DNA from 3 places in the Furfurilactobacillus sp. W61-4 genome. Region 1 is predicted to be linked to each of the others. Evidence: predicted binding sites of a transcription regulator. Region 1 holds the regulator's gene; each other region holds the start of a gene.
The links. Region 1 encodes Rex, which represses fermentation and respiration genes when NADH is low (regulators of the CRP and FNR family bind a similar motif). Its sites were predicted from a motif close to TTGTGAANTANTTCACAA; they were not measured.
Positions count from the first base shown of each region.

Region 1 (6,086 bases):
CGCATGTGGCGTTGACACAAGGCGTTCGCGCAGACATGACCTTGAACGCCGATCCAAGTCTAGAATTCACTTGGGCGGCTGGTGTGGAAGCATAATCGTCGCCGCTCTCGGCAAAAAAGGATGAAATCGCGGACTCGTTCCGAGATTTCATCCCTTTTTTGATCAGATTATTTGAGTTTAAAAACTGTGCAGCTAGTAAAGTTGGCGAATCACCAGCTCACTAGTGACCGGACTTTTAATCTAAATGATGGCTCTGGTTGAATTGCTCCAACGCCTCACTGGCCGCTGTCCACTGTTGTTCGATTGTGTCATTTTCTTTATTAAGAGTATCTAGTTCATGCTGTAAATCGGTCAATTTGCCGATATCAGCAGCGTTTTCAGGCGCTTGCATGGTGGTCGTGACTTGATGGATTTTGACATCTAGCTGGTCAATCTGCTCTTCCAATGCGTCGACTAAGCGCTGATGCTTGCGCTGATCACGTAGGTCGGCCTTGCTAGCTTGGTAGGCTGTGCTAGCGGCGTTAGTCGTGGCCTGTTGATTAGGCTCACTGGGCGTTTGCTGACTCAAGGCAGTTTGATAGTCATCATAATCGCCCTCAAACCAGCGGGTACCATTAGCAGATAGTTCAACGACTTCAGTTGCGACTTGATTAATAAAGTAACGATCATGCGAGACGAACAAGACAGTCCCCATAAAATCGTTAAGCGCTTCTTCAAGTACTTCTCGTGAATCAATATCTAAGTGATTGGTCGGCTCATCTAAAATTAGGAAATTGTCGTGGTCAAGCGACAGCTTGGTTAAGGATAAACGAGCGCGTTCGCCGCCACTCAATGCGCTAACGGGTTTAGCGACGTCATCACCAGTGAACAGAAAACTGCCTAGCAGCGTCCGAATTTCGCGCTCTGCCATGGTGGGATGTTCATCCCAAATTTCATTTAAAACGGTCTTTTCATCGTGGAGAACCGCTTGTTCCTGATCATAATAGCCAACAGTGACATTGGCCCCAATTTTAACCGTGCCCGCTAAAGCTGGGCGTTGCGATAAAATGGTTTTTAAAAGCGTCGATTTGCCGACCCCGTTTGGGCCGACAATACCGACCGCGTGCTGTTTAATAACATTAAGATCAATATGGCTTGCTAAAGGTGCCCCCGGAGCATAGCCAATTTGCAAGTCAGCAACTTTCAAGACTTCTTTGCCACTGTCATGCTCAGGCTGGAATCGAATGCGAATCGAACGATCATCATCTTTGGGCGCTTCTAAACGATCCATTTTGGCTAATTGTTTGCGACGGGCCTGCGCTCGTTTTGTTGTGGAAGCGCGCACGATGTTTTTATTGACGAAGTCTTCCAACGCACTAATTTGGGCTTGCTGTTTGTCAAATGCCCGTTGCTGTGTTTTGATGCGCGCTGCCTTTTGTTGTAAATAAGCGGAGTAATTTCCTTTATAATGAGTGAGCGTACCTTGGTTCATGTCATAAATATTTGTCACCACATGATCCAAAAAGTACCGATCATGAGAGACAACAAGGACAGCTCCAGGGTAACTCTTAAGATAATCTTCCAGCCAAGACAGCGTTTGAATGTCTAAATGGTTAGTTGGTTCATCTAGAATCAGCAAGTCTGGTTGCTGCAATAAGTACTTTGCTAAGGCTAGCTGGGTTTTTTGACCACCAGAAAATTGCATGACGTTGCGATCATACGTGTCTTCATCAAAGTGAAAGGCATGTAGAACACCACGGATCAGCGCTTGATAGCCATAGCCATTGTGGTCGCTGAAATCTTGCTGTAGTTGATCGTATTCGTTTAAAAAGCGCTGATAAGCTGGACTTTGATGGTCTGCTGAGGGGTCCGCAATTAGTGTCTCTAATTCGCGCAATCGCTGCTCTTGTTGTCGTTGCAAATTAAAGACAGTGAGCATCTCGTTCCAGACCGTATTATTTGAAGTTAACCCGGCGTCTTGGGGCAGGTATCCGATGGTAACTGCTTTACCAGTGGCGATGGTGCCGGCGTCCGGTTCATTTAAGCCCGCAATCATTTTTAACAAGGTTGATTTGCCAGCACCATTGCGACCAACTAAGCCAACGCGTGCGTGATCTTCAACCGTCATGGAGACATTTTCAAATAAGGTCTCGGCGCCGAAACGACGCGCGACTGCTTGTACCTGGAGAACATACATGGTCGAAAACTCCTTTATTTATCAAACGATTTCATAACTACCATTCTAGCATGTTGAGCAAGGAAGCGGCATGGATTACCAAGGGGTGCACTGATTTAGCTTGTGAAACAAAGGGCTGGTAAAAAATTAATAACGATGGTGATCAAAGTTCGTGATTTTAATTAATATCAGCGACATAAAGTTTTAGAAAAAGGATAATCAATTTTAATGCTGTTGCCTCAGGGTATACTAGGGTTTCCTCAGGGCATTTGATAAGAAACTTTGTGAAAAAAACGGATAAAAGAATGAATTCTACTTCACAATAAGTGGCCCTATGCTATAATTGGTCTACACATTAGTTTCACAAACGATACTAATTGAACAAAAAGGAGTGAACCGCCGTGGCCGAACAACGAATCCCACGTGCGACAGCAAAACGGCTGCCGATCTATTACCGCTATTTAAACATTTTATTGGACGCGGATAAGACCCGCGTTTCTTCAACTCAGTTATCGGAAGCTGTTAAAGTCGACTCAGCTACTATTCGTCGCGACTTTTCATACTTTGGTGCCCTCGGTAAAAGAGGCTACGGTTATGATGTTGCCAAGCTCATCGAGTTCTTTAAAAAAATCCTGAATCAAGACCAATTAACCAATGTTGCGTTAGTTGGGGTGGGGAACTTGGGCCATGCGTTATTGAATTTTAATTTCCATCAAAATAGCAATGTTCGTATCAGTGCAGCTTTTGATGTTAATGACAATATCGTGAACACAGTTCAAAGTGGTGTGCCAATTTATCCATTATCAGAAATGGGTCGTCAATTGCAGGATCAACAAATCTCGATTGCGATTGTAACGGTTCCAGAACGTACTGCGCAGGATGTGACCGAACAATTGGTAAAAGCCGGTATCAAAGGAATTTTGAACTTTACACCACGTCGCTTGTCGGTACCTGATTCGGTCCGGGTTCAAAACGTTGATTTGACTAATGAATTACAGACACTCATCTATTTCATTGATCATTATGCAGAGATTGTGCCAACTGAAAGTGAACCAGAATAGTTAGTTAAATATAAAATGATGAACGTCGGTTGCTCGCTGTGTGCAGAGCGACAGACGTTTTTTTCGACTTAATTATTGGGTTTACCAGTAGCGATCAATCATCAATTAGCAGTGTGGACGATGAGCTGCTAATTTTTTTGACTAACTTTGACCAAAAGTCTTGCATTCAGAATCAGGGATGGTTATTATAGACCTTGTTGTTAGCACTTAGACATCAAGAGTGCTAAAAGCGTTTATTTCAACGAAAATTATTGGAGGGATTAACGTGTTAAAACCATTAGGAGATCGCGTTATTTTACAAGCTTCTGAAGAAGAAGAACAAACCGTTGGCGGTATTGTCTTAGCAAGTAATGCGCAAGAAAAACCAACGACTGGAAAAGTTATCTCTGTCGGTGCTGGCCGAGTGTTGGACAGCGGTGACACAGTTGCACCATCCGTTAAGGAAGGCGACACAGTGATGTTTGACAAGTATGCCGGCACTCAAGTGACTTATGACGGTGCAGACTACCTAGTTCTCCATGAAAAAGATATTGTCGCAATCGTTGAATAATTTCGACCTAAATTGCGTAAGTAAAGACGAAATAAAAAATAGTTGAGGTGGAAATTCACATGGCTAAAGATCTAAAGTTTTCTGAAGATGCCCGCAGTTCAATGCTTGCAGGGGTTGATAAATTAGCGAACACGGTTAAGACCACACTTGGGCCAAAGGGTCGTAACGTGGTGCTTGAACAAAGTTATGGTTCACCAACCATCACCAATGATGGTGTAACAATTGCGAAAGCGGTTGAATTGGCTGACCATTTTGAAAACATGGGTGCGAAATTGGTTGCTGAAGTTGCTTCTAAGACCAATGACATCGCCGGTGATGGGACGACCACCGCGACGGTGCTCACACAATCCATTGTTAACGAGGGTATGAAGAATGTGACCGCCGGCGCCAACCCTGTTGGTATTCGGACTGGGATTGAAAAAGCAACCAATGCAGCCGTTGATGCTTTACACAAGATGAGCCACGACGTTAAGACTAAGTCAGATATTGCTCAGATTGCTTCGATTTCCGCTGCGGATCCAGAAGTTGGTGAATTAATTGCTGACGCAATGGAAAAGGTTGGCAATGATGGTGTTATCACCATTGAAGAGTCTAAGGGGATTGAAACCACTTCTGATGTCGTTGAAGGGATGCAGTTTGACCGTGGCTACATGAGTCAATACATGGTTACTGATAACGACAAGATGGAAGCTGACTTGGACAACCCATACATCTTGATTACGGATAAGAAGATTGCTAACATCCAAGACATTTTGCCACTACTGCAATCAGTTGTTGAACAAGGCCGTGCCTTACTGATTATCGCCGATGATATTACTGGCGAAGCCTTACCAACGTTAGTCTTGAACAAAATGCGTGGGACGTTTAACGTCGTTGCTGTTAAGGCGCCAGGCTTTGGCGACCGGCGCAAAGCACAATTGGAAGATATTGCCGCTTTGACTGGGGGTACCGTGATTACTGATGACCTCGGTTTGAATTTGAAAGACACCACGGTCGAGCAGTTGGGCCAGGCTGGCAAAGTCACCGTTACTAAAGATAACACGACGATCGTTGAAGGCGCTGGTAACAAAGCCGACGTTGACGAACGAGTTGCCAACATTCGCACGGAGTTAGAAGCAACGACTTCTGACTTTGACAAAGAAAAGCTACAAGAACGTTTGGCTAAATTATCTGGTGGGGTCGCACGGATTAATGTCGGTGCTGCAACTGAAACGGAGTTGAAAGAACGTCGTTACCGGATTGAAGATGCGCTGAATGCTACTCGTGCCGCAGTTGAAGAAGGTTTCGTTTCAGGCGGTGGTACTGCATTGGTTAACGTTATCGAAGCAGTTGCTGCCCTGAACGAAGAAGGCGACGTACAAACTGGGATCAACATTGTGCTACGTGCACTTGAAGAACCAGTTCGTCAGATTGCTGAAAATGCCGGTAAAGAAGGCTCAGTGATCGTTGAAAAGCTGAAGTCACAGAAACCAGGGATTGGTTACAATGCTGCAACTGATGACTGGGTGGACATGGTTGACGCCGGGATTGTTGACCCAACCAAAGTAACCCGTTCAGCTTTACAAAACGCTGCTTCTGTTTCCTCCTTGCTGTTAACAACTGAAGCTGTTGTGGCTGAAGAACCAAAGCAGGATAATGGTGCTGACGCAGCCGCTGCTGCTCAAGCTGCTCAAATGGGCGGCATGATGTAGACAACACATCAACCAGCATGGTCGATTCAAATGAGTTAAATGGACAAGGTGCTCACCAATCTTAGTTGGTTGAGCACCTTGTTTGTATATAATTATTTCATCGATTTAATGCGATCTTGGTTTTATCTAACACCGCTTAGGTTGGTCAAAATAACGGATGTGATACTGCTTATTTTTGTTGTCAATTGGTGTTCGACAACAATGACTTGTTTGAGACTATTTTTTCACATGGCCTTTATTCAAAATCTAGTGTAAGATAAGTTAGCTGAAAGCCGCAGAATATTGCTGGCTTTTTTGACGTTTGTGGACGAGAAATTCGTGGCGCAAACGCGTTGTCGGTAACTATAATTTATAGAAGGCAGGTGCGGCCTTGTACCTGCCAAAGGGAGTTTCGAAATGTGGCGGTATTTAAAGCGGTTGCTCATTGGTAAACCGCTAAAAACTTTGGATGAAGGCGGTCAAGCACTGACTAAATTTAAAGCTTTGGCTTTGCTTTCATCAGACGCATTATCCTCTGTTGCATATGGGACTGAACAAATCACCACGGTGTTGGTCACGTTGTCAGCAGCTGCCATTTGGTTTTCCTTACCAATTGCAGGTATTGTCCTCATTTTGTTGCTGGCGATCAC
Region 1 is NZ_BAAJNZ010000004.1:267,733-273,818, reverse strand. Features, by position in the region: gene tsaD (tRNA (adenosine(37)-N6)-threonylcarbamoyltransferase complex transferase subunit TsaD) at 1-95, shown strand, start outside; gene AC27FN_RS07000 (ABC-F family ATP-binding cassette domain-containing protein) at 236-1,471, opposite strand; partial or broken gene AC27FN_RS06995 (ATP-binding cassette domain-containing protein) at 1,652-2,092, opposite strand; gene AC27FN_RS06990 (redox-sensing transcriptional repressor Rex) at 2,557-3,216, shown strand; gene groES (co-chaperone GroES) at 3,482-3,766, shown strand; gene groL (chaperonin GroEL) at 3,826-5,457, shown strand; gene AC27FN_RS06975 (APC family permease) at 5,854-6,086, shown strand, end outside.

Region 2 (6,086 bases), on a different contig from region 1:
ATTTGAGCCGCAATCCGTGACGGATCCAACACAACATCAGATCGGGTCAGCACGTCAGCAAAGCCATACTTGGAGACGATCATAATTAAAGCGGCCCCAACAGCGACAATGATGTGCGTGCGAATGCCAGCATTTTTCAAACGGCTGGACCGTTCATAACCGATCAGGCCACCGCAAGCAGCCGCTAATAGTAAGCGAAGACACCAATCAAGCTGTAAAGACATCGCAAAAACCTCCTGAAATCCTTATACCACTTCATCATAGCAAAATTTAGCCCAAGCCGAAATTTTCCCGACCATTGCCTGATCCGTTCTCCGATTGAACTACTTTATGCTATGATCAACGTATTAAGAAAGTAGCTTCAGCTGACTACATCATTCTTCATTAAGGAGAGGTTCAATGGAAATCGGTCCACTATCAGAATGGGTCGCGGCCGTCGCTGAACTGTTAGCGGTCTGCGTTGCCCTATTTTTACCTTACATAAACAATTTTCGCGCGTCTAAGCGTCGGCAGGCGAAATTCCGCAAGACCATTGCAACCTTAGCTCAAGGTGCCCTGCATCACGATGAAATGGCCCAAAAACAATTACAACGCTTCGTCATGACCGCCTTTTTCATCAGTTCCAATCCGAAAGAACAAGATATTGTTGAAACAGGCATGCAAATCGATACTTTATTACAACATCAACCCTTAAATGACGCACAAACAGCCCAATTGATTAACTTAATCGACAGTCTCAAGTGATCAGTGTTGAGATCTTAACCTTTTCTTTAGCCATCGGACCCTTTTGTGTTGTTACGCTTACACTACCAATTTTTGGAAGGAAGGCTGCACATGAAACGATTCAAATGGATCCTCATCACATTAGTCGTCTTAGTCGCTGTTGGCGTTGGGATTGACAATCAGATCACTTATGGTGGTCACGCGTATTATATCAAAGTTAACGCCCCCATCAGTCAATCTGGCTCGGCTAGTCAGGGCGCACAATCCGTGTTTTATAAATATGACCAAACCGGTTTCGACAATCAGGGTGCGTCTCAACGCCTTCAATTTCATAGTGTCAAGTCAGACAACACGCCCTTAAAGAAAGGGGCTTACCTGAAGGTCATTTACTCAAAGAAAAAGGGCGTTAAATCTTATAATGTTGTTAAACGCTCGCAAATCCCTAACAAAGCACTAACCAAAATCGATCAGTATCAATAGTTCTAGTTAACTTTAGCCACCTTGTCAATTTTGAGATTTAAAAAAAGCCATCCAATTTGGATGACTTTTTTCGTGCCGCATTGAAATGATGATTAACCCGGTGATCAAGCAAAAAATCAAATACTTGTTAAAATCTGCGTGGCACACAAACCTTTTTCATCACTGGTTAATGTACTCCTTGGTTGAGGCAATAATGTCTTGCAACCCTTTCTTCGCATCTGAGAAGAACATTTGCGTGTTGTCTAATGAGAACAATGGATTTTGCACACCAGCATAGCCGGTACTCATGGACCGTTTAATCACGACCACAGACTTCGATTTATCAACATCTAAAATTGGCATCCCAGAAATGGCATTGCCTGACTCTCTAGCCAATGGATTGGTGACATCATTAGCACCAATGACTAAAGAAACATCCGTATTTTCAAACATCGAATTTGCTTCTTCCATCTGCTTCATCTGGTCATAGGGCACGTTGACATCAGCTAATAACACGTTCATGTGACCTGGCATCCGCCCAGCCACTGGGTGAATCGCATAGTTCACGTTAATCCCGTTATCTGTCAATAGCTTGGCTAGTTCAGCAACTTCATGTTGAGCCTGTGCGGCAGCTAAGCCATAACCCGGTACGATCATGACATTTTGAGCATAAGCCAATTGTAAACCAATATCATCGGCACTGGTTTCTTTAACATTTACCGGTACATCCGCAGCCGCGCTGTTACTACCGCTGTCACCGGTACCGAAACCACCGGCCAAGATATTGGCAACTGAACGATTCATCGCATCAGCCATTTGTAACGTTAAAATTGTGCCGGCCGCACCCACTAATGCCCCAGCAATAATGAGCACTTGATTGTCAATAACAAACCCGGCAAAGGCAACGGCCAAACCAGTAAACGCGTTTAACAGCGAAACAACCACTGGCATATCCGCCCCACCGATTGGCATGGTCATGAGCAGCCCAAAAATCAAGCTGGCCACTAAACCAAGGACAACGAACCAAACATTGGTCGGTTCGCCCATCATTAACCAGGCCGCAATTAAAATCGCAATCACAATTAAGGCGTTGACCAACCGCGCCCCAGGAAAGGTAATTGGCTTACCAGAAACGTGACCTGATAGTTTGCCAGTGGCAATTAACGAACCAGAGAAGGTAATTCCCCCAATCACCACATCCAAAAAGACGGGCAAGGAAAAGGCTAAATTGAGGCTGGAACCGGCATCTTTCACAATGTAGTCAAAGATCCCAATGACGGCAGCGGCACCCCCACCAACAGCATTAAATAGACTAACTAGTTGAGGCACATCGGTCATTGGGACTTTGCGAGCTCGCGCCACACCGTACCAAATTCCAAGGGCTAGTCCAGCAATCAGCACGACCCAACCAGTCCCTGTAATCTTGCCTTCAGCAATAATCGTGATAATAATCATAATTACGGCTAAAAACATCCCAATCGCAGACAGCCCATTCCCTCGACGGGCGGTCTTTGGCGATCGCATCAGGTGAACCCCGATGACGTAACAAACAGCTGAAACTAAGTAAACCAGTGAAGACGTTGTCACTAATGCGTTCATTTGTGATCATCCTCCTTTGGTTGTGAATTTTTAGGACGATTAAACATTCCTAACATCCGATCGGTAACGGTATACCCACCGGCCACATTGACGGCCGCAAAGAAGGCGCCAAAAAAGGCCAAACAATAAAATAGCCAATTATTTGCTTCGGCCGCAATGACAAAGGCACCGACGACAACGACACCATGAATCGCGTTCGCACCAGACATCATCGGGGTTTGTAACGTGGATGGAATTTTACTCATGACTTCAAATCCAACTAGTAAACTCAACACAAAAATGGCTAAATTCGCGTATAACTCTTGGCTCATGACTGTTCGGCTCCTTTCGTCTCTGTTTCTGCTGCTGTTTGCTCTGGCTGACTTGACGACCGTTCAGGTAAATTCATGACTCCTCTTAGACGGTTACTAATAATATCGCCATTGTAGGTTGCCAATAATTCACCTAAAACATCGTCATCAACGTCAAAGCTTAAGGCATCGTCTTTCGTCACATAGTTAATTACGGCTTGAACATTTTTTGAAAACATATCTGACGCCGCGGCTGGCAATTGACTGGCCATGTCACCGGCACCAATAATTTGTGCACCAGCTGGTGTCGTCACTGTCTCATCCGGCTTAGAACTAGCCACATTACCACCCAAATCACTGGCTGCTAAGTCAATGAAAATGGTGCCTGGTTTAGCTTCATCAACAGATTTTTGCGTCACCAACAATGGTGGCTTTCGTCCCGGAACCTGCGCCGTCGTAATAATGACATTGTTTTCCGCAATGAATCCGGCCAATTCATCCTGTTGCTGTTGCGTCTCTTCCGGTGTTAATTGACGCGCATAACCACCTTCGCCGGCACCAGAAACTGAAGTCGTCAGGAAGGTGGCCCCCAATGATTCAACTTCACCACGTGAGGCAGGACGCACATCATATCCGGAAACGACGGCACCTAATCGTTTAGCAGTCCCAATAGCTTGCAACCCAGCCACACCGGTACCCAAAACGAGCACTTTAGCCGGTTTAGCTGTTCCGGCCGCCGTAATCATCATCGGGAAGTAGCGGGAGAATTTATCTGCTGCCAATAAAGCGGCTTTGTAGCCTGCCACACTGGACTGAGAACTCAAAACGTCCATGGTTTGGGCCCGTGAAACCGTTCGTGGTAACAATTCAAAAGCTAATGCGGTCACCTTTTGCTTTGCTAAGGCCGCAATACCATCCGGATCAGTTAATGGTGCTAGTAACCCAATCAACGTTTGTCCAGCAGTCAACTGCCCGCTGGTCGTCGCATCTGGTTGGTTAATAACCGCGATTAAATTTGCTCGTTTAATCGCATCATCGCGACTAACCAGTGTTGCACCGGCATCTTGATACGCCTGATCAGGATAAAATGCATTAATACCAGCACCTTGTTCAATTAACACTTCATAGTTGCCCTTAACCAAGCGACTAACTACATCTGGGGTTAGCGCAACCCGATTTTCGCCAGCGGCTTCTTTAAGTGCAGAAACTACGATCGCCATGTAACATCCCTCCATCTTTTGGAAATATTTCACAATACTAGCATAGCGCTTACATTAATGAATCACAATTGTTTGGCCGTAATCTGTTCATAAGTTCTTGCTTTTTAAACGACTCTTCGGTTCTGTTACACAAAAAGCAAAATTGTATGACGATTGCCAATAAAATGTCCACCAGGCTGCGCCATGGGCTGCAGCCCCACCACGATCTCGCAACACGGAAACCAAAAAAACTGACCATCATTTGGTAGATACCAAGTCATGATCAGCTTTATGAATGAACGCGGCATTAGCGACTACGTTTATTTTTTTTAATTCGTTTTTTCTTATTCTTACGCGTCTGACGAACCATTCGACTAACTGCCATCTTACCTAAGCGACCAGAGATTCCGGAGCCACTGCCCATCATACCGCCTAAACCACCAGGTACCAGTTGATCTAAAGCGCCCATGTTACCATTGGACATTTGCTTCATCATCTTTTTCATCTGATCAAACTGTTTAATGAGTCGATTGACTTCTTGAATTGGCCGTCCGGAACCGGCTGCAATTCGCCGACGCCGACTAGGATTCAACACATCGGGGTTCTCTCGTTCTTGTGGCGTCATTGAATAAACAGTTGCGCGCATATGGGCTAAATCTTTTGGATCAATCTGTGCGTTGGCGAGTGCTGGGTTATTCGCTAAGCCGGGAATCATCTTCATGATGCTCTCCATACCGCCCATTTTATTCATCTGATCCATCTGATCAAGAAAATCATTGAAATCAAAGGAATTTTCTCGCATCTTTTGTTCAAGATCAGCTGCCTGCTTCTCATCGGAAACCTGTTGCGCCTTTTCGATCAGCGTTAACATGTCGCCCATTCCTAAAATTCGCGACGCCATTCGGTCGGGATGGAAGGTGTCTAAAGCAGACATCTTCTCTCCTTCACCGACAAATTTAATTGGCTTACCAGTGACCGCGCGGATGGACAAGGCAGCCCCACCACGAGTATCCCCATCTAACTTAGTCAAGACAACGCCGGTGATATCTAATTTATCATTAAAACCAGTTGCCGTATTAACTGCATTCTGCCCGGTCATGGCATCAACAACTAACAAGATTTCATTGGGATGTGCTAACGCTTTGATATTAGCTAACTCATCCATCAACTGTTCATCAATTTGGAGCCGACCAGCGGTATCAATGATGACGTAATCGTTCTTATTTGCGACCGCTTGGTCAAGCCCTTGGCGCACGATCTCGACCGGATCGACATCTGTCCCTAATTCAAAAACAGGCACATCAATTTGGTCAGCCACCTGTTGTAACTGATCGATCGCAGCTGGCCGATAGACGTCAGCGGCAATGAATAGGGGCCGAGCTTGTTGTTCATTCTTTAATTTATAAGCTAATTTGCCGGCAGTGGTGGTCTTACCAGCCCCTTGTAAACCAACCATCATGATAATAGTTGGAATCTTTGGTGCCTTATTCAGTTCGCTGGCATCTGATCCCATCGTTTTCGTTAATTCTTCGTCAACGATTTTAACGATTTGTTGCGCAGGATTCAGCCCATCTAACACATCGCTGCCCATTGCACGGTCACGCACCGTTTTAACAAACGTTTTGACCACATCAAAGTTAACGTCAGCTTCGAGCAAAGCCAGGCGAATTTCTCGCATCGTTTCGCGCAAATCACTCTCGGAGACTTTTCCCTTGCCCCGCAAGTGTTTCATTGCATTTTGTAACCGTTCTGTCAGCCCTTCAAAGGCCATAATCATTCCTCCAGTTCATGATCCGAATTGTTTAAATACTTTCAC
Region 2 is NZ_BAAJNZ010000001.1:399,364-405,449, forward strand. Features, by position in the region: gene AC27FN_RS01880 (MgtC/SapB family protein) at 1-224, opposite strand, end outside; gene AC27FN_RS01885 (hypothetical protein) at 400-744, shown strand; gene AC27FN_RS01890 (YxeA family protein) at 835-1,203, shown strand; gene AC27FN_RS01895 (NAD(P)(+) transhydrogenase (Re/Si-specific) subunit beta) at 1,363-2,781, opposite strand; gene AC27FN_RS01900 (NAD(P) transhydrogenase subunit alpha part 2) at 2,778-3,092, opposite strand; gene AC27FN_RS01905 (NAD(P) transhydrogenase subunit alpha) at 3,089-4,291, opposite strand; gene ffh (signal recognition particle protein) at 4,578-6,041, opposite strand; gene AC27FN_RS01915 (putative DNA-binding protein) at 6,073-6,086, opposite strand, start outside.
Region 2: AC27FN_RS01905 (NAD(P) transhydrogenase subunit alpha) is a predicted target of Rex. The motif match lies at 4,309-4,326, and genes of this name have one in related genera.

Region 3 (6,086 bases), on a different contig from region 1:
TTCACTGCCATGATCAAATAAATGCACTAAACCGAGACTCAGAGCGAAACAAGCCGGGTGATGTCGAGCACTAGCTGAGTCTGACTGGTTGGCGTTCTTTGCCAATTAGGCAGACTGGGCTAGGCACAGACGTCAGGCTGGTGTAGCTCGACAAAGGACTCAGAGCGAAACAAGCTGGGTGTTACCGAGCCTGAGAAGTTGGCGTCCTTTGCCAATTGATCGGGCTGGGATAGGCACAGGTAACAGGCTTATGTAGCTCGACAAGAAAAGAAAAACAAGCCATTTTTTCAAATTCAAAAATGGCTTGTTTAACTGAATCATTAGAGGAAAATTTTTACCACAATCCTAATACTTTGGTCCAGAGTAGACCCCCGCCAAGCCAAACGATAATGTAAAAGACACCTAAGATGGCATTTAGACGCCACCAATCAGACTGTTTGACATAACCGGCCCCGAAAATAACGGTCGCTGGACCACTTGCATAGTGGGTGGTTGAACTAAATAACGGACCACATAAAGCTAACATGATTGCGGCTAACATTGCAGGCACATGCGCTGAAATAGCTACCGCCAACAAAGCCGCATACATCGCACTAACATGCGCGGTCCCACTGGCGAATAAATAATGAGTATAGAAGTAAAACAGGAATAAAACAACGAGTACTAGCAGCCAGCTGACACCATGAAGGGCAACTCCGATTGACTTGGATAACCATGGAATCAATCCCATCGCTGTCAATTGGTTCGCCAAGAAAATCAGAATCGAGAACCACAGTACTGTATTCCAGGCGCCAGTTTCTTTTAAGACATCCTGCACGGATAGAACACCCGTGATTAGTAGGAGCGTCACGGCAATGAAGGCCACCAACGTCGCGTCCAAACCAATGAAGCTAGAAATAACCCAGAGGAATAATGCAAGCACGAAAACACCACACATGATCTTTTCAGCTACGCTCATCGGCCCCATTTCCGCCAGTTCTTTTTCCGCCCACTCCTTTGCATTTGGCGTTTCCTTGACTTCTGGTGGATACAATTTATAGATAATCCATGGCACTGCAATTAAACTGATGATTCCTGGCACCAAGGCGGCCAAGAACCAGCCGACCCAGGTAATGTTAACGTGCGCGGCCTTGGCCATTGCCACAGCAACTAAGTTTGGCGCCATCGCGGTCATAAACATCCCCGACGTGATAATGTCCCCTTGAAATTCTGAGAACATCAAGAAAGAACCAATTTTTCGTTCAGTCCCATCTTTAGGATTTGAGCCAAAAGTAGTCGCCAACGAATCAATGATCGGAAAGACGATTCCCCCGGCACGAGCCGTATTACTTGGGGTTGCCGGTGCAGTGACTAAATCCACACCAATCAGCGCATAAGCGAGTCCAAGTGTCCGTCGACCAAACAAGCGCACGAAATTTAACGCAACTCGCCGACCAAAGCCGGTCTTAATGAAGCCACGAGAAAGAAAGTACGCCATGGCGATTAACCAGACCACATTCGTACCAAAGGCCGTCACGGCTTTTTCCATCGGGACGAGTCCCAACAGAACAGTCAAAGTCATGCCCAGCAAAGCTACCCCAGCGATCGGCAGTGGCTGCGTGATACACCCAACAATTGTCGCGACAAAAATAGCTAATACATGCCAGGCAGCCAGTGAGATTCCCGCTGGACGAACGGGTGCAATGAACCAAATAACTAAGCCAATAATAATCGGCCAAAGAAATTTTTTATAATTTACCTTTTCTAAACCCATAATTATTCCCCTTATTTTTCATCCGTCGGCGCAGTGAACGCTGTCACATCACGATAGCGCACTGTTTCACTTGATAAGGTCGCTAACATCACCCCAACTAGCAAAGATGCCAGACCTAGACCACTTAAGAATAGAAATGCCATGCTCACGCCTCCGTTTGGACTGATTATCGATCGATGTTCGTCATCTTCAGTGGATCGACCCATTCATCAAATTGCGCCGCGGAAACTTTCCCGGACTTCAAGGCCGCCTCGCGCAAAGTGGTCCCAGCCTGATCAGCCTCTTGGGCGATTTTTGCGCTGTCATGATAGCCGATATGTGGCGATAAAGCTGTCACCGTCATCAGGGAATTGTCGACAAGTTCTTGCATTCGTGTTTCATTGACGGTCAATCCATGAATCATCTTGTCTGCAAAGCCAATCATCGTGCCCCGCAACAGTTCTGCCGATTCAAGAAAGGCGTCGATGAGCACCGGTTTGTAAACGTTCATTTCGAAGTTTCCTTGTGAGGAGGCCATCGTCACCACCACATCATTGCCCATCACCCGCACGGCCGCCATCGTAATCGCCTCGGCTTGCGTTGGGTTAACTTTACCTGGCATGATTGAAGAACCTGGTTCATTGGCCGGAATATTTAATTCTGCATAAGCCGCCCGCGGACCACTAGCCAAGAAGCGGACATCATTGGCAATCTTCATTAAATCGGCCGCTAGTGTCTTCATGGCACCATGAACCACATCCAAATTGGAGTGATGCGCCAAACCATAGAATTTATTAGTATCCGCCGTGAAGGATTGTCCGTAAACGTGCTTCATTCGATTAGCAATATCATCGGCAAACCCTGGCGCGGCGTTTAAGCCGGTACCGACAGCCGTTCCACCCATCGCCAGTTCCAATAACGTATGGTCCAAAGACTTCAAATAATCACGGTCATGTTCCAATGCACTGACCCAACCACTGATTTCTTGACCAAACGTCAAGGGTGTCGCGTCTTGCAAATGGGTGCGACCAATCTTAACTGTTCGCCAATACTGATCCTGTTTTACCTTGAGTTCATCGATCAGATGTTGGGCTGCTTCCTCTAAATTGGCAATCGCCACACTTGCCGTAATGTTCATCGCTGTGGGAAAAATATCATTGGAGCTTTGCCCCTTGTTGACATCATCATTAGGTAAAATTTCAATTGTGGGATCTAACTTTGCCGCTTGATGAGCGACGACTTCATTAGTGTTCATGTTCGTTTGCGTGCCAGAACCAGTCTGGTACACTCGCAATGGAAAGTCCTTCCGCAGTTCTTCGTCATCGAGCGCCAATAACGTATCAATCGCACGCACAATCAATTGACCCTTTGCGGCCTCAATTTGGTCCAGTTCTAAGTTCGCTTCCGCAGCGGCTTTTTTGATTTGCAGTAACGCACGAATAATGGCAATCGGCATAAACTGCCCGGTTGGAAAGTTATTCCGGCTTCGTTCTGTCTGTGGTCCCCACAGCGCATCACTAGGAATTTCAACTGGTCCAATCGTATCTTCTTCTACACGAACATCTGACATTAGTAGTACCTCCATTTTATTGTGTGTTTATTAACAATTGCATATAAAAAAACAGGTTTGATCGTTTCTTGATTGTTCAATAGATCACGATATTTTTGTTATGCTTAAGATAGCGCGCGTTTAATCCGATAGTCAAACACTGCAGGACTGATTAAAAACATTAATATCATCACTGTTCGAACCAGACTTATCTATCTGTCGCTAAGTTTTTTAGTCGGACAAGGCGTCAGCCGCAATGGCCTGTAACGACTTGGCTGATGCAACCATTTTGGCTTGCTCCTCCGCAGACAACGGGACTTCTAAGACTTGGGCGACCCCTTGCGCATTAATTACAGCTGGTGTGCCAATGTATAAGTCATGGAGGCCATATTGACCATCGACCGGCGCGCCAATCGGCAGGACGATGTTTTCGTTATGTAGCACCGCGCGACTCAACCGCATCAGACTTGTCGCCACACCATAAAAAGTGGCGCCTTTTAGACCAATGATTGATCCGCCTTTCTTGCGAGTGGCAGTCTCTAAATCCGACAATTGTGCTTGACTAACGCCCTGTTTAGCAGCCACTGTCAGTAAAGGTTGTCCAGCAATCGTCGCTGCTTGGTAGGCTGCAAATTGACCATCACCATGTTCACCTAAGATATAGGCATCCACCGTACGCAAATCGACAGATAAACGGTTCGCCAATGCCACTTGCCATCGACTAGAGTCTAATGAAGTTCCTGAACCAATCACCCGTTCTCGTGGAAAACCTGATAATTTCTGGGTCGCCATCGTTAAAATATCGACTGGATTAGCAGCGACGATGAAAATACCAGCAAACCCACTCTCGACGACCGGGCCGACAATCGTTTTCAAAATACTTAGATTCTTATTAACCAAATCCAAGCGCGTTTCGCCCGGCTTACGCGGTACGCCGGCTGTAATAACCACTAAATCAGCATCAGCCGCATCTTGATAGGAACCCGGATGCACATTCAGTGGCCCAGTTAGCGGTTGAACATCCTCTAAATCTAAGGCATCCCCATTAACATGATCAGTTTGAATATCAACAATGACCAGCTCGTCAGCAATCTGCTGTTGCAACATTGCAAAGGCATATGAGGACCCAACCGCCCCATCGCCGATCAAAACAACTTTTTGATGTTTGGTTTGATTTGCCAAAGTAAACTTCCTTTCCATTCCATAGCTGTGGTTAAATGAATTTATGCACAAAGATAAATCGTAGAATTCACGGATGCGCAATGAACCTCAGTGGAAATGTTGGCAGCGCTAACATTACAACTCTGATGGTATAACCGTAACCGTTACATCAGATTATAGTCAAACAACGCAGTTCCCATTAAAATAATCTATGTGAATATTTTTTCAAACGGTCAAGGCCACCAAAGGGAGTTCGTGACAAAACTAGCATCTAAATTTTGTTTCCAGATAGTTAACATCCGGAACATAAGTCAAGTGACGCCACCAAAAACGACCTGCCAACGATGAATAATCCATCATCATTCGCAGGTCGTCGTTATCTCGGCACTTACTGACTTATGTCTCGCTCTCTTGGATGTTAAGTAATACACAGCCCAATACTTAGGCTAAGTTCCGCTTTAAAAAGGCCACTGTTTCATCGTACACGTCATCTAAATAACCTTTGGCGTGCCGTGAGCCAGTCAAGAACCGACTTGTAGAGGGAATTTGATGCGCGTTCAACGTTTCTGCCAAACTAATTACACCGGAAGTTGGCACAAATTCATTGAGTGAGTTAGCTAAATACATTGGCCCAGTTTGATCCGTCACATGTAAATATGGCGTCGCATCCTTAAATTGATCCGTTCGCCCGTTGAAGTAATTTGTTACGAACCATTTATAGAAGGAGTCATTCGCACCAGTTTGATCAATTTGAGCACTCGCCGCATTAAAATCTTGCGACGTATCCGGTTTAGCAACGACGGCTTCATGATGTTGTAACCAATCCTCAATGTCGATAATTCCAGAAAGTGAGACGATCGGAATCCCAAATTTAATGCCCATCTCAACCGTCATATTGCCACCAGCTGAAGAACCAACCGCAGCAATTTTACTTTTATCGAAGTCATAGTCACTGTGTTGCAGCCAATCGTAAACGTGGTCCATATCTGTCAAAGGATCTGGGTAATAGCCAGCTGGCGTGATTCGATAGTTGGGCACAACCACCAGGAAGCCCTCATTCGCTAATCGTGTCGCCCAATCGGCATCTTTTGCCTTGTCACCGCGGAACCAGCCACCACCGTGAATATCAATAATGCCACCAAGCAACGACTGATCTTCTGGATAATAAACATCTAATTTCAAATCTAAAGCCGTATCATAGACAACATCTGTTGTTTGAGAAATTTTTGCCATTTATCTCACCCATGCTTTCTGATCATTTCATCATCGTGATCCTAATCTAGGCTTAGCCTACCACCAGATGAGCCACGAAGGGTAACAACTTTACTCAAGGAAGTATCGGGTTATCTTTGCGCGAAGCACTTTTTTTCATCACACTAATACCCTTAGGCAGAAAATGCGATTACGACCTGAGTCAGGCACAAGCTTCCTCTCCCCTGCATTTTTTAGCGTAAATGGGTATACTAGACGAGTGAGTAACTAAGTCTTGTAGAAAAGAGAAGAAAATTAGTCATGATTACTTTAAAATCACCCCGTGAAATTGAAGGGATGCGCAAAGCTGGCGCCATTTTAGCCGGCATGCATATTGGTTTACGCGATATCATCAAACCAGGCATTTCTAGTTGGGAAATTGAACGCTATGCG
Region 3 is NZ_BAAJNZ010000003.1:145,410-151,495, forward strand. Features, by position in the region: gene AC27FN_RS04970 (anion permease) at 335-1,753, opposite strand; gene AC27FN_RS04975 (hypothetical protein) at 1,765-1,896, opposite strand; gene AC27FN_RS04980 (class II fumarate hydratase) at 1,920-3,302, opposite strand; gene AC27FN_RS04985 (L-lactate dehydrogenase) at 3,513-4,463, opposite strand; gene AC27FN_RS04990 (alpha/beta hydrolase) at 4,884-5,675, opposite strand; gene map (type I methionyl aminopeptidase) at 5,955-6,086, shown strand, end outside.
Region 3: AC27FN_RS04980 (class II fumarate hydratase) is a predicted target of Rex. The motif match lies at 3,322-3,339, and genes of this name have one in related genera.